Regions from separate parts of the Pseudomonas sp. NPDC077451 genome, predicted to be linked through region 2. Evidence: riboswitches for the same ligand, from Rfam matches in the RefSeq annotation. Region 2 holds a riboswitch; each other region holds the start of a gene.
The links. Region 2 has a riboswitch for cobalamin ahead of ACIGHL_RS06990 (hypothetical protein). Riboswitches for the same ligand answer to the same signal wherever they lie in the genome.

Region 1 (3,274 bases), on a different contig from region 2:
GGCCCTTGGCATCGGCCTGTTGGATCAGCTCAACGATTTCGTCCAGATGCAGCTCGGCGGTGTTGATCACCTGCTCGGCACTATGGCCTTCGAGCACTGCGGCAGGGACCAGCGAGCCGGCGTAGAGAATGACCGGGCAGCTGCGCACCAGACGCAGCCCTTTGACGGTGATAAGTTCCGGGTCACCAGGGCCGGCGCCAATGAAATAGACGGTCATGCAAACTCCAGATCAAGGAAGACGGGTGATAGCCAAGGCGCAGGTCGCATTGGCGGAGCGCAGCTTTCGGCACAGCAATCGGGTTTTCTGATTACCCATGATTTCGGCCTGTGCCAGGGCGCTGGCCTCGGCAAGCCCAGCGCTGCCGGTCAGGGCCTTGCTGCGCAGCGAATGCTCGCTGACCGCCGCATCATAGGGGGCAAGCTGCGTGGCAGACAGCAAGGCAAGGGGCAGCCTCAGGTGCGCGGCCAGCGCATGCAGGCCCGGTTCGTTCGCTTTGATCTCGCTGCTGGCCAGGCAGTCGAGCGCGGCTATCGTCAATCCTTGATCCCGCAAGGCGCGATGCAGAAGCGCTTCGAGCTCGACCCTGCTGCAACCCTTGCGGCACCCCAGCCCCGCGACGAGCAGCGCCCCATCCGGTAGGGGACGAGGCTCGGGAACAGATGAATCGTCAGTAGCGGTCGGGATGGGCATGGCGCTCGTATGGGATGGACCGCAGCGAGCACGGTCATGGGCAAAAGGGCCGCAAGAACATCACGCGCCTTGCTGAGCGTCAACCGGGCGATTGACCCGCCCCCGGCCTCTGCGTAGCCTTCACGCGTCGAGGTTCTCTGGCGATGCCAGAGCTAAGAGGGAACACGGAAAGCCGTGGCTGCCCCCGCAACTGTAAGCGACTTGACCCTTGGGTGTGCTTTGTCGAGCACACCAGCCACTGCGCATGGCGCGGGAAGGCGAGGGATATTGGCAGACGCACCACGCGTCGCCCGGTCGTGAGCCAGGAGACCTGCCTCGCCACACATTTACAACCGGGCGGGGTGCTCCGGTGGTGCTTGTTGGCGCTTGTCGCCACGTAAGTGTCCGCCTGCCTGCTCATCTTTTTTCCGATGCTTGCAGGGCTACGATGAAAACCCTTTCCAAACTTCCCGTCACCATCGTTACCGGCTTTCTCGGCGCCGGCAAAACCACCTTGCTGCGCCACATGCTGGCCAATGCCGAAGGGCGACGTATTGCCGTGATCGTCAACGAATTCGGCGAGCTTGGCATCGATGGCGAGATCCTCAAGCAGTGCTCCATCGGTTGCAGTGAGGAAGAGGCCAACGGCCGGGTTTTCGAACTGGCCAACGGCTGCCTCTGCTGCACCGTTCAGGAAGAATTCTTCCCGGTGATGCGCGAGCTGGTGGCGCGTCGTGGCGATCTCGACCATATCCTCATCGAAACCTCTGGCCTGGCACTGCCCAAGCCGCTGGTCCAGGCCTTCAACTGGCCGGAGATCCGTAACGCCTGCACGGTCGATGCGGTGATTACCGTGGTCGACAGCCCGGCAGTGGCTGCCGGCACCTTTGCCGCCTTCCCGGATCAGGTCGATGCGCAACGCAAGCTCGATCCCAATCTCGATCACGAATCGCCCCTGCATGAATTGTTCGCCGATCAGCTGGCCAGCGCCGATCTGGTCATTCTCAACAAGGCCGACCTGTTGAGCCCTGACGCGCTGGCGGCCGTTCGTGGCGAAGTGGCCGAGGAGCTTCCCGAAGGAGTCAAGGTCATCGAGGCGCACGGCGGCGAGCTGCCGTTGAACGTGCTGCTGGGTCTCGATTGCGAAACCGAACTGCACATCGATGGGCGCAAGACTCATCACGATCTCGAAGGCCATGAAGAACACGATCATGAAGCCTTCGACTCGTTCGCGGTCGAGCTGCCGGAGGTGCCTGAAGACAAGCTGATGCAAGTATTGAAGAGCGCCGTGATCAAGCACGGAATCCTGCGCATCAAGGGCTTTGCCGCGGTTCCGGGCAAGCCCATGCGCCTGCTGTTGCAGGGCGTCGGGCAACGGTTCGACAAGCACTTCGATCGTCCCTGGCAGGCCGGTGAGGCCCGTGTCAGTCGGCTGATCATCATCGGCCAGTCACTCGACCCATCGGCGATAGATGCCGAACTGAACGCTGCATTGGCGGGCTGACCGGTCGTGCATCTGCTGCGCACCCAGCCCGGCCAGCAATTGCCGGCCGACAGCATCGCCGACCTGGGCCAGACGCCTGGGGAAATCGTCGTGCTGTGCACGGGGGATTCGCACCTGTCACTGCTTGCCGAGGTCGCTGGCCAGCTGCCCGAGAACTATCCCAGCCTGCGGCTGGCGAGCCCGGCGCAGTTGGGCAACAACGCGTCGATCGACTTTTATGTCGAGCAGGTGTTGCAGCACGCCAAGGTCATCCTGATTTCCGTGCACGGTGGCGTCAGTTACTGGCGCTACGGGATCGAGCGGCTGGTGGAGCTGGGCCAGCGCGGCGCTACCGTCATCATGGTCCCGGGCGATGACTGTGCCGATCCCGAACTGAGCGAGCTCGGCAATGTGCCGACCGAGGATAGCCACCGGCTGTGGCAGTTCCTGCGCCAGGGCGGTGTCGACAACGCGCGGCAGTTCTATCACTGCATCGCCAGCCGCTGGTTGGGCCGTGACTACCCCTGGCATGAGCCTGAGGCGCTGGCTCGGGTGGCGATCTATCACCCGCATCATCCATCCGCGACGCTGGCTGACTGGCAGCGCGACTGGCGCGCGGATGCACCGGTGGTTGGCCTGATCTTCTATCGCACCCAGGTGCAGGCGGCGAACACCGGCTTTATCGATACCTTCTGCGAGAGGCTGACGGCCCAAGGGCTTAACCCCTTGCCCATCGCAGTTGCGAGCCTGAAGGAGGCGGCTTGTCTGACGCAGGTCGAAACCTGGCTGGAGCAGAGCGGCGCCGCGGTGATCATCAATACCACGGGCTTCGCCCAGTCCAGCCCGGATGCGCCAAACCTGCGGCCGTTTCGGCTGGACGTGCCGGTGCTGCAGGCCATCTGCGCGCTGGACAATCATGAACAGTGGCAGGCCAATGCCCAGGGTCTGGGCTCGCGTGACCTGGCGATGCATGTCGTGTTGCCGGAGCTGGACGGCCGGCTGATCACCCGACCCATCAGCTTCAAGGGCCTGGCGTGGCGCAGCGAGCGCAGCCAGAGCGACGTGATCTGCTACCAGCCGCATCTGCCGGGCATGGACCACGTGGCAGAGCTGGCCTGGCG
Region 2 (3,274 bases):
AGTCTGCAACGATCTCCGCAGCAGCCAACTGAACAATTGATTGTCGAACACGCTACGCAACTCCCCTCGGCCGAGGCCCACGACCACGCCAGATGCCAAGCCCCAATAGCAGCAGAACGATCAGCGCAGCCAGCTAAAGGTATCGGCTGGCGCTTTGATCACCTTGGGTTTCAGCTTGATCTGGCGCGGCTGGTGGCGTGTCCGTCGCCTCCGGCTGAATCTCGCTGATACTGCTCGGTGCGTTCGTTTGCGGCACCGCGCGCAGTGCCGAATCGAGCCGAGCCTGCAGTGCGTCGCGCAATGGGTCAGATAGCTTCGGCAACAGCCACTCGAACCGGCCGGGTATGCCCACTTCCCGGCAAGCCGTGCTCAGCAACCAGGGCTGCGAACTGCTCGGCCAGCGCGTGATGGGTCGCCTCGCCGGCCTTCCAAAAGCCCTTCTGAATCGCCACCAGCATGATTGCGAGCATGTTGCTTTTGACATGGACGTTGGCGCCCTTCTCGAGAAAGGCATCGACTCCAAGCGCGTGTACGCATTCGAGCACTGCAAGCTGATCAGCATAGAGATCGCGAAACAAACCGGAGGTGGTGAACATCAGCTCGCGTCGCTCGCGCCCGGTTTAAAGCAGGTATCGCTTGATGCCTTCGACGATGCCCCGGCTGTTCCACACAGGCTCTACGCCAAGCAGGGCCAGTCCGAAGGCGATCATGGCGCGTTCATCACGGACGGTATCGGATGCCCAGAGAATGACGGCCTCGCGTCCGCCCTGCTCCATTGGCCGCTGTCGCGCACAGTTGGCCAGCTCGCTACCGATACTCCAGCGGATGCGACTCGGGATCAGGCTACTGTCGAGCGCATGGAAATTGCGCCCGGTCGGTAACGCCTCCGGCGTACGGATCGGATGGTTGCAAATACCATGCGGTCATTGGTGCGGCTCATCGCCACCAACGCCTGGTCGCTGTGCATGATGAAGCGCTCGCCCGTGCTGTATCGCTCGATCAACGGTTGCAAATGGTCGACTTCCGTCCCGAATACGCCCACCACGAGCAAGCGCCTTCCACTGGCAACCATTGGACGATCGCGGCGTCGTCCAGCTCTGCCAGTTGCTCCGGAGTCCGGGCGCTAACGGTACGCTCAGGGAATCGTTGCTTTAGCAAAGCGGCAGCTGAAGCGAACTCGGCAGCGCTGTATTGGGAAATGATCGCGTTGATCTGACTGGCACTGACCGGCGCCACTTGCGTCAGTAACAGAAGCGCTAGTGCCACGCAGCGAAAGGCGAAAGACATGCCCATTTCATCCGGGTGCAGTGGGCAACAGATAAGGCGCCTAGCCAAACCGGCACAGCGACAAAACTGAGGACGTCGCCCACCGCGACAGTTCCTGGGAAGTACGGGCTGGTATCGGGTTCGGTCGAATCGACTCTACCGTTGCGGGGGCAGCATCAGCTTGCATTGATTTCCCATTTAACCCGGACCATGATCCGGGCACCACGCACTTCAATTGTTCAACCGCTGGGCGGCCGAGGCGCGAACCTTAGGCGCCGACCTAGGCAAGCTCAAGCAACAACAAGCGTGACGACCCGTTGACGTCGCTGGACATCACATTGATCTCTCCAGAATCAGGATTGCTGACTAGACTTCAAGGCAGTCAGCCTCACGGAGACACTTATGGACGACGATAGGCAACCCAAATCGCTCACGCTACGGCAGATGCTTCAAAGTATGCTGGCCGGCGCTTTGGGCGTGCAGAGCGGGAAGAATCGGGTGCGGGACTTCAGCCACGGTAAACCCAGCCATTTCATTCTGCTCGGGGTCGGCTTCACCGTAGCGTTCGTCCTGGTGATTCTGGGGGTCGTCAAGCTGGTGCTCTATCTAGTCGGCGTTTGACCCGGTTATGTAGAGGCCGCCAGGCTATTGGTGGCTAACCCAGAACACTGCTGTCGCCACCGCGAGCAGGATCAGAAAGAAGATCGCGGCGGCATCTGCGCAGCTGTCATTATCATGGCGTTTCAAATGCTCTGACACAGGGGCGTACCTTGTTGTTGAGGATCGCATTGATTGCAGTTAAGACCATGCAAACGGAGCGCTCAAGGCCGGCGATTGAAATGTCTGAAAAGCAGCGTTTCGTTCTAAACATATTCCCAAACATCACTTTTGCGCATAAACGCTAGCTGGTATCGTGCCGGCCTCCCATCAACGGGTGCGCGGCCGTGCGCGCAGAAGCTGTAGACAGCCTGAAAAAACAGGACATTTATGTACGTATACGACCAGTATGACCAACACATCATCGAGGATCGCGTGCGTCAGTTCCGTGACCAGATTCGCCGCTATCTCGCCGGTGAACTGACTGACGCAGAATTGTTGCCTCTTCGCCTGCAGAACGGTCTGTACATCCAGCGCTATGCGCCGATGCTGCGCATTGCTGTGCCTTATGGGCTGTTGTCGTCTACTCAGATCCGCAAGCTGGCCGACATCACCCGTCGGTACGATAAGGGCTATGCCCACATCAGTACCCGTACCAACGTGCAGCTCAACTGGCCCGAGCTGGAGGATGTCCCTGACATTCTCGCCGAACTGGCAACCGTGCAGATGCACGCCATCCAGACCAGCGGCAACTGCATCCGCAATACCACCACCGACCAGTTCGCCGGCGTGGCCAAAGACGAGCTAGTCGACCCCCGCCCCTGGTGCGAGATCATTCGTCAGTGGTCGACTTTCCATCCAGAATTCGCATTCCTGCCACGCAAGTTCAAGATTGCGGTAAACGGCGCTGCAAGTGACCGTGCAGCCATTGAGGTCCATGACATCGGGCTCGAAGCGGTCAACAACGAGGCAGGCGAGCTGGGCTTCCGCGTATCCGTGGGTGGCGGTCTTGGCCGTACGCCGATCGTGGGCAGCTTTATCAATGAGTTCCTGCCATGGCAGCACCTGTTGACCTATCTCGATGCGATTCTGCGTGTGTATAACCGCTATGGTCGTCGTGATAACAAGTTCAAGGCGCGCATCAAGATTCTGGTCAAGGCCCTAACGCCTGAAGTGTTTGCCGAGCGTGTAGAGGCCGAGTGGTCGTATTTGAAAGACGGCGCGAATACTTTGACCGAAGCCGAAGTCGAGCGGGTCAGCAAATTCTTCGTCGACCCGGAGTACAAGTCTCTTGAAGATCAGATCGCTGTGCTCGCCCAGCTTGATGCCGAGCACCCAGGCTTCGCTCGCTGGCGTGAGCGCAACGTTGTCGCTCACAAGAAACCCGGTTACGCAGCGGTCACGTTGTCGC
Region 3 (3,274 bases), on a different contig from region 2:
ATTTTCCTTGGCACCATTTTGTGCACCATCGCTGGTAACTTCTTCTTCCAGATACCGCCCGTGCTGACCTTCCTGACCGGCTTGTCGATTATGTTTCTGGTGGCGCGCTTCTTCAGCGATGACATTGAAACCGATCCGATTCTGGAATACGTGCGCCAAGTCGAATTCGAGACCCTGCTGTTCTTCCTCGGCATCCTGCTGTTGGTCGGCATGCTCAAGGAAATCAATGTGCTCGATGGGTTGGTGCAAATCTACGATCAGGTGCCTGCAGTGGTGGCCAACTACCTGATGGGCATCTTGTCTGCTGCGATCGACAACGTACCCCTGACCGCTGCACTGCTGAAGTCCGGGCTCGAGATGGGGATTGCCGAGTGGATGGTACTGACCTATGCAGTCGGCGTGGGCGGTTCGCTGCTGGTCATCGGGTCCGCGGCGGGCATTGTGGCCATGAGTAAGGTGCCGGGGCTGACCTTCGGTAGCTATCTCAAGTACAGCCTGTATCTGTTCATCGCATTCAATCTTGGCTTCGCTGGCGTCTATCTGACCGGCCTGGTAGTGGCGGGCTCGCTGGGCTGAGTCGCGCTTGGGCGCGGTCGCTCATAGCCGTTGGGTGAGCTGCCGCGCTTACCAGTGCAGGTTGAAGTGCGAGCCGAGCACGAATTGATCATCGAGCAGGTCCCAGCGTTCGACGCAGACCTTCTTGTCGGCGCCAGGGTGCAGCTTCATGCGATTGAACGAGTTCGGCGATGTACCACGGACTCGTGATGACAGGGTGGTTCCGGCCTGAACCATCCAGATCTCCCGTGACAACGCGGTGTACTGCTTGGACAACGGCAATACATAGGGCAGGTGAATGTGCCCGCCCATAACCAGGTCCAATCCTTCATCGGCCCAGCGGTGCAGCGCAGCATCGGCGTTGTGCTGCAGATTGCTCAGATCGCTCAGCACCATCGCGCCGAAAGGCTGGTGCGCCACGACAATACGCACTTTGTTCGGATCGCTCTGCTTGAGCCGCCGCGTCACGGCCTGCACTTGCTCGTCCGTCACCAGCCCATCCTTGTGCCGTCGCGGGTGGGTAGTGTTGAGACCCATCACCAACACCTCGTCATTCTCGAAGGTTGGCTCCAAATCCTCACCGAAGTGGCGACGGTAGTTGCGGTAAGGCATGAGGAAGCGAGCAAAGACGTTGTACAGCGGGATGTCATGGTTACCCGGAATCACCAGTGTTTCCGGGATGCCGTGACCATGCAAGCGCTGGACGAAGGCCTGGGCGTCGGCGAACTGTCCGGCCTTGGCGCGCTGCGTGATGTCGCCGGAAAAGATCAGCAGATCCGCGCCATGCTCGCGCACGTGGTCTTCCATGGCTTGCACGACGGCGGCCTCTTCGGTGCCGAAGTGGGTGTCGGAAATCTGCACGATGCTGGTCATGGGTGGGCGTCTTCTCGTCTGGTGTGCGTGACGGGTGGCATTGTTGCATTCGAAGCCATTCGGCGCCCGGCGTTCCGGTAAATCGCAGGCAGCGGTATCGAAACGTGTTGCGGCGTTGGCCCTGATCGCTTTCGGTTGCGCTGTGCAGGGCCTTGGACTAACCTCCGCGCTGCTTCAGGTGCCCCCTGGCTAAAAGCCAATGGGTGAAACAGGGAAGCCGGTTCATTCGATGAAGATTCCGGCGCTGCCCCCGCAACGGTAGGCGAGACAGGACACCGCTCACAGCCACTGTGCCACAGGCATGGGAAGGCCGCGGTTCCGGGATGCAAGGCATCCGCTCGCAAGCCCGGAGACCGGCCTGTCGCATTCCACGGCAGGGCGGCGGGCGCTGATCGGGGTGCGGCTGCTTGCACCTGCGCTCCTTTCGCATTCTCCGTCTGCCCTTATCGACTGATGTCGTGCGGCGGGCACGACGGAGACCTGGACTTGATCTGCAAGACCCTCAACACCTCAGCGGCGTGCCTGCTGCTTGGCTATGTTTCGCTTTCCCATGCTCAGCCGGTCCAACCGCTGAACCTCAACGACCAGGTGGTTACAGCCACGCGCACCGAGCAGGCGCTCAGCCGTATTGCTTCCACCAGCGTCATTACTCGCGAACAGATTGTACGCAGCCAGGCGCAGAGCGTTTCCGAGCTGCTGCGCGGCCTCGCGGGCGTCAATGTGGCCGCCAACGGCGGCCGTGGCAAGACTTCGGCCGTCTATGTACGTGGCACCAGCAGCCAGCATCTGCTGGTTTTGGTCGATGGGGTGAAAATCGGTTCGGCCACATCAGGCGGTGCATCGCTGGAGAACATTCCGGTCGAGCAAATCGAGCGTATTGAACTGGTCCGCGGCCCTCGTTCCAGCCTGTACGGTTCGGAAGCGGTAGGCGGCGTCATGCAGATCTTCACGCGGCGTGGAGAGGGCGAAGGGTTCAAGCCCTATTTTTCCGCTGGCGCGGGCAGCCGCTCCAGCTTCGACGGTACCGCTGGCATATCCGGTAGCCAGGGTGCCGGATGGTTCAATCTCGGCGTGGCGAGCGCGTCAACCGACGGTATCAATTCAAGGGCCTATCGGCCGTCAGCACCACGCTCCTACGAACCCGATGCGGACGGCTATCGCGAGCTGTCCGGTGCCTTGCGAGGTGGATATCGCTTCGACAATGGATTGGAGCTGGACGGCAGTTGGCTGCACGTCGACACCCACAGTGACTACGACTCTCGGTCTACCTCAGGTGCGACAGGTCGCTTCGCCTATAGCGACGGAAGCCAGCAAGTCATCGGTGGCCGGGCACGATTCAAGCCGCTCGAACCGTGGTTGGTGACGCTGCAGGCCGGTCACAGCGAAGACAACACTGACAACTTCCGCGACGGTCGTTTCTATTCTCGCTTTGACACCAAGCGTGATTCTTTCAATTGGCAGAACGACTTCAGTGTGGCCGACGACCAGTTGCTCACCCTGGGTTTTGATTACCAGCAAGACCGCATCGACGTCACGGACGACTATGCAGTGGACGCCCGCGATAACAAGGGCGCCTACCTGCAGTATCAGGGCCGCTTCGGCCGCCACGGCTTGTTGGCTGGCCTGCGTCGCGATGACAACGAGCAGTTCGGGAACCATGACACCGGCAATCTCGGCTGGAGCTATGACCTGCGCGACAACCTGATGCTGAGCGCGTCATACGGCACGGCTTTCAAGGCGCCCACTTTCAATGATCTCTATGCACCAGACACCGGCTTCACGGCTGGCAATCCTGACCTGCTGCCGGAAGAGTCGCAAAGCTATGAGCTGGGCCTGAAGGGTGAAC

Region 1: another riboswitch for cobalamin. It lies ahead of cobW (cobalamin biosynthesis protein CobW); the one in region 2 lies ahead of ACIGHL_RS06990 (hypothetical protein).
Region 3: another riboswitch for cobalamin. It lies ahead of btuB (TonB-dependent vitamin B12 receptor); the one in region 2 lies ahead of ACIGHL_RS06990 (hypothetical protein).

The regions. Positions count from the first base shown of each region.
Region 1 is NZ_JBITVX010000006.1:270,436-273,709, forward strand. Features, by position in the region: gene cobM (precorrin-4 C(11)-methyltransferase) at 1-217, opposite strand, end outside; gene ACIGHL_RS12595 (cobalamin biosynthesis protein) at 230-691, opposite strand; cobalamin riboswitch at 805-1,023, shown strand; gene cobW (cobalamin biosynthesis protein CobW) at 1,119-2,174, shown strand; gene cobN (cobaltochelatase subunit CobN) at 2,181-3,274, shown strand, end outside.
Region 2 is NZ_JBITVX010000003.1:86,043-89,316, reverse strand. Features, by position in the region: gene ACIGHL_RS06995 (cobaltochelatase subunit CobN) at 621-899, opposite strand; gene ACIGHL_RS06990 (hypothetical protein) at 1,000-1,287, opposite strand; cobalamin riboswitch at 1,377-1,509, opposite strand; gene ACIGHL_RS06985 (DUF2970 domain-containing protein) at 1,669-1,887, shown strand; gene ACIGHL_RS06980 (nitrite/sulfite reductase) at 2,254-3,274, shown strand, end outside.
Region 3 is NZ_JBITVX010000001.1:450,356-453,629, forward strand. Features, by position in the region: gene nhaD (sodium:proton antiporter NhaD) at 1-576, shown strand, start outside; gene ACIGHL_RS02115 (metallophosphoesterase family protein) at 625-1,428, opposite strand; cobalamin riboswitch at 1,588-1,804, shown strand; gene btuB (TonB-dependent vitamin B12 receptor) at 1,882-3,274, shown strand, end outside.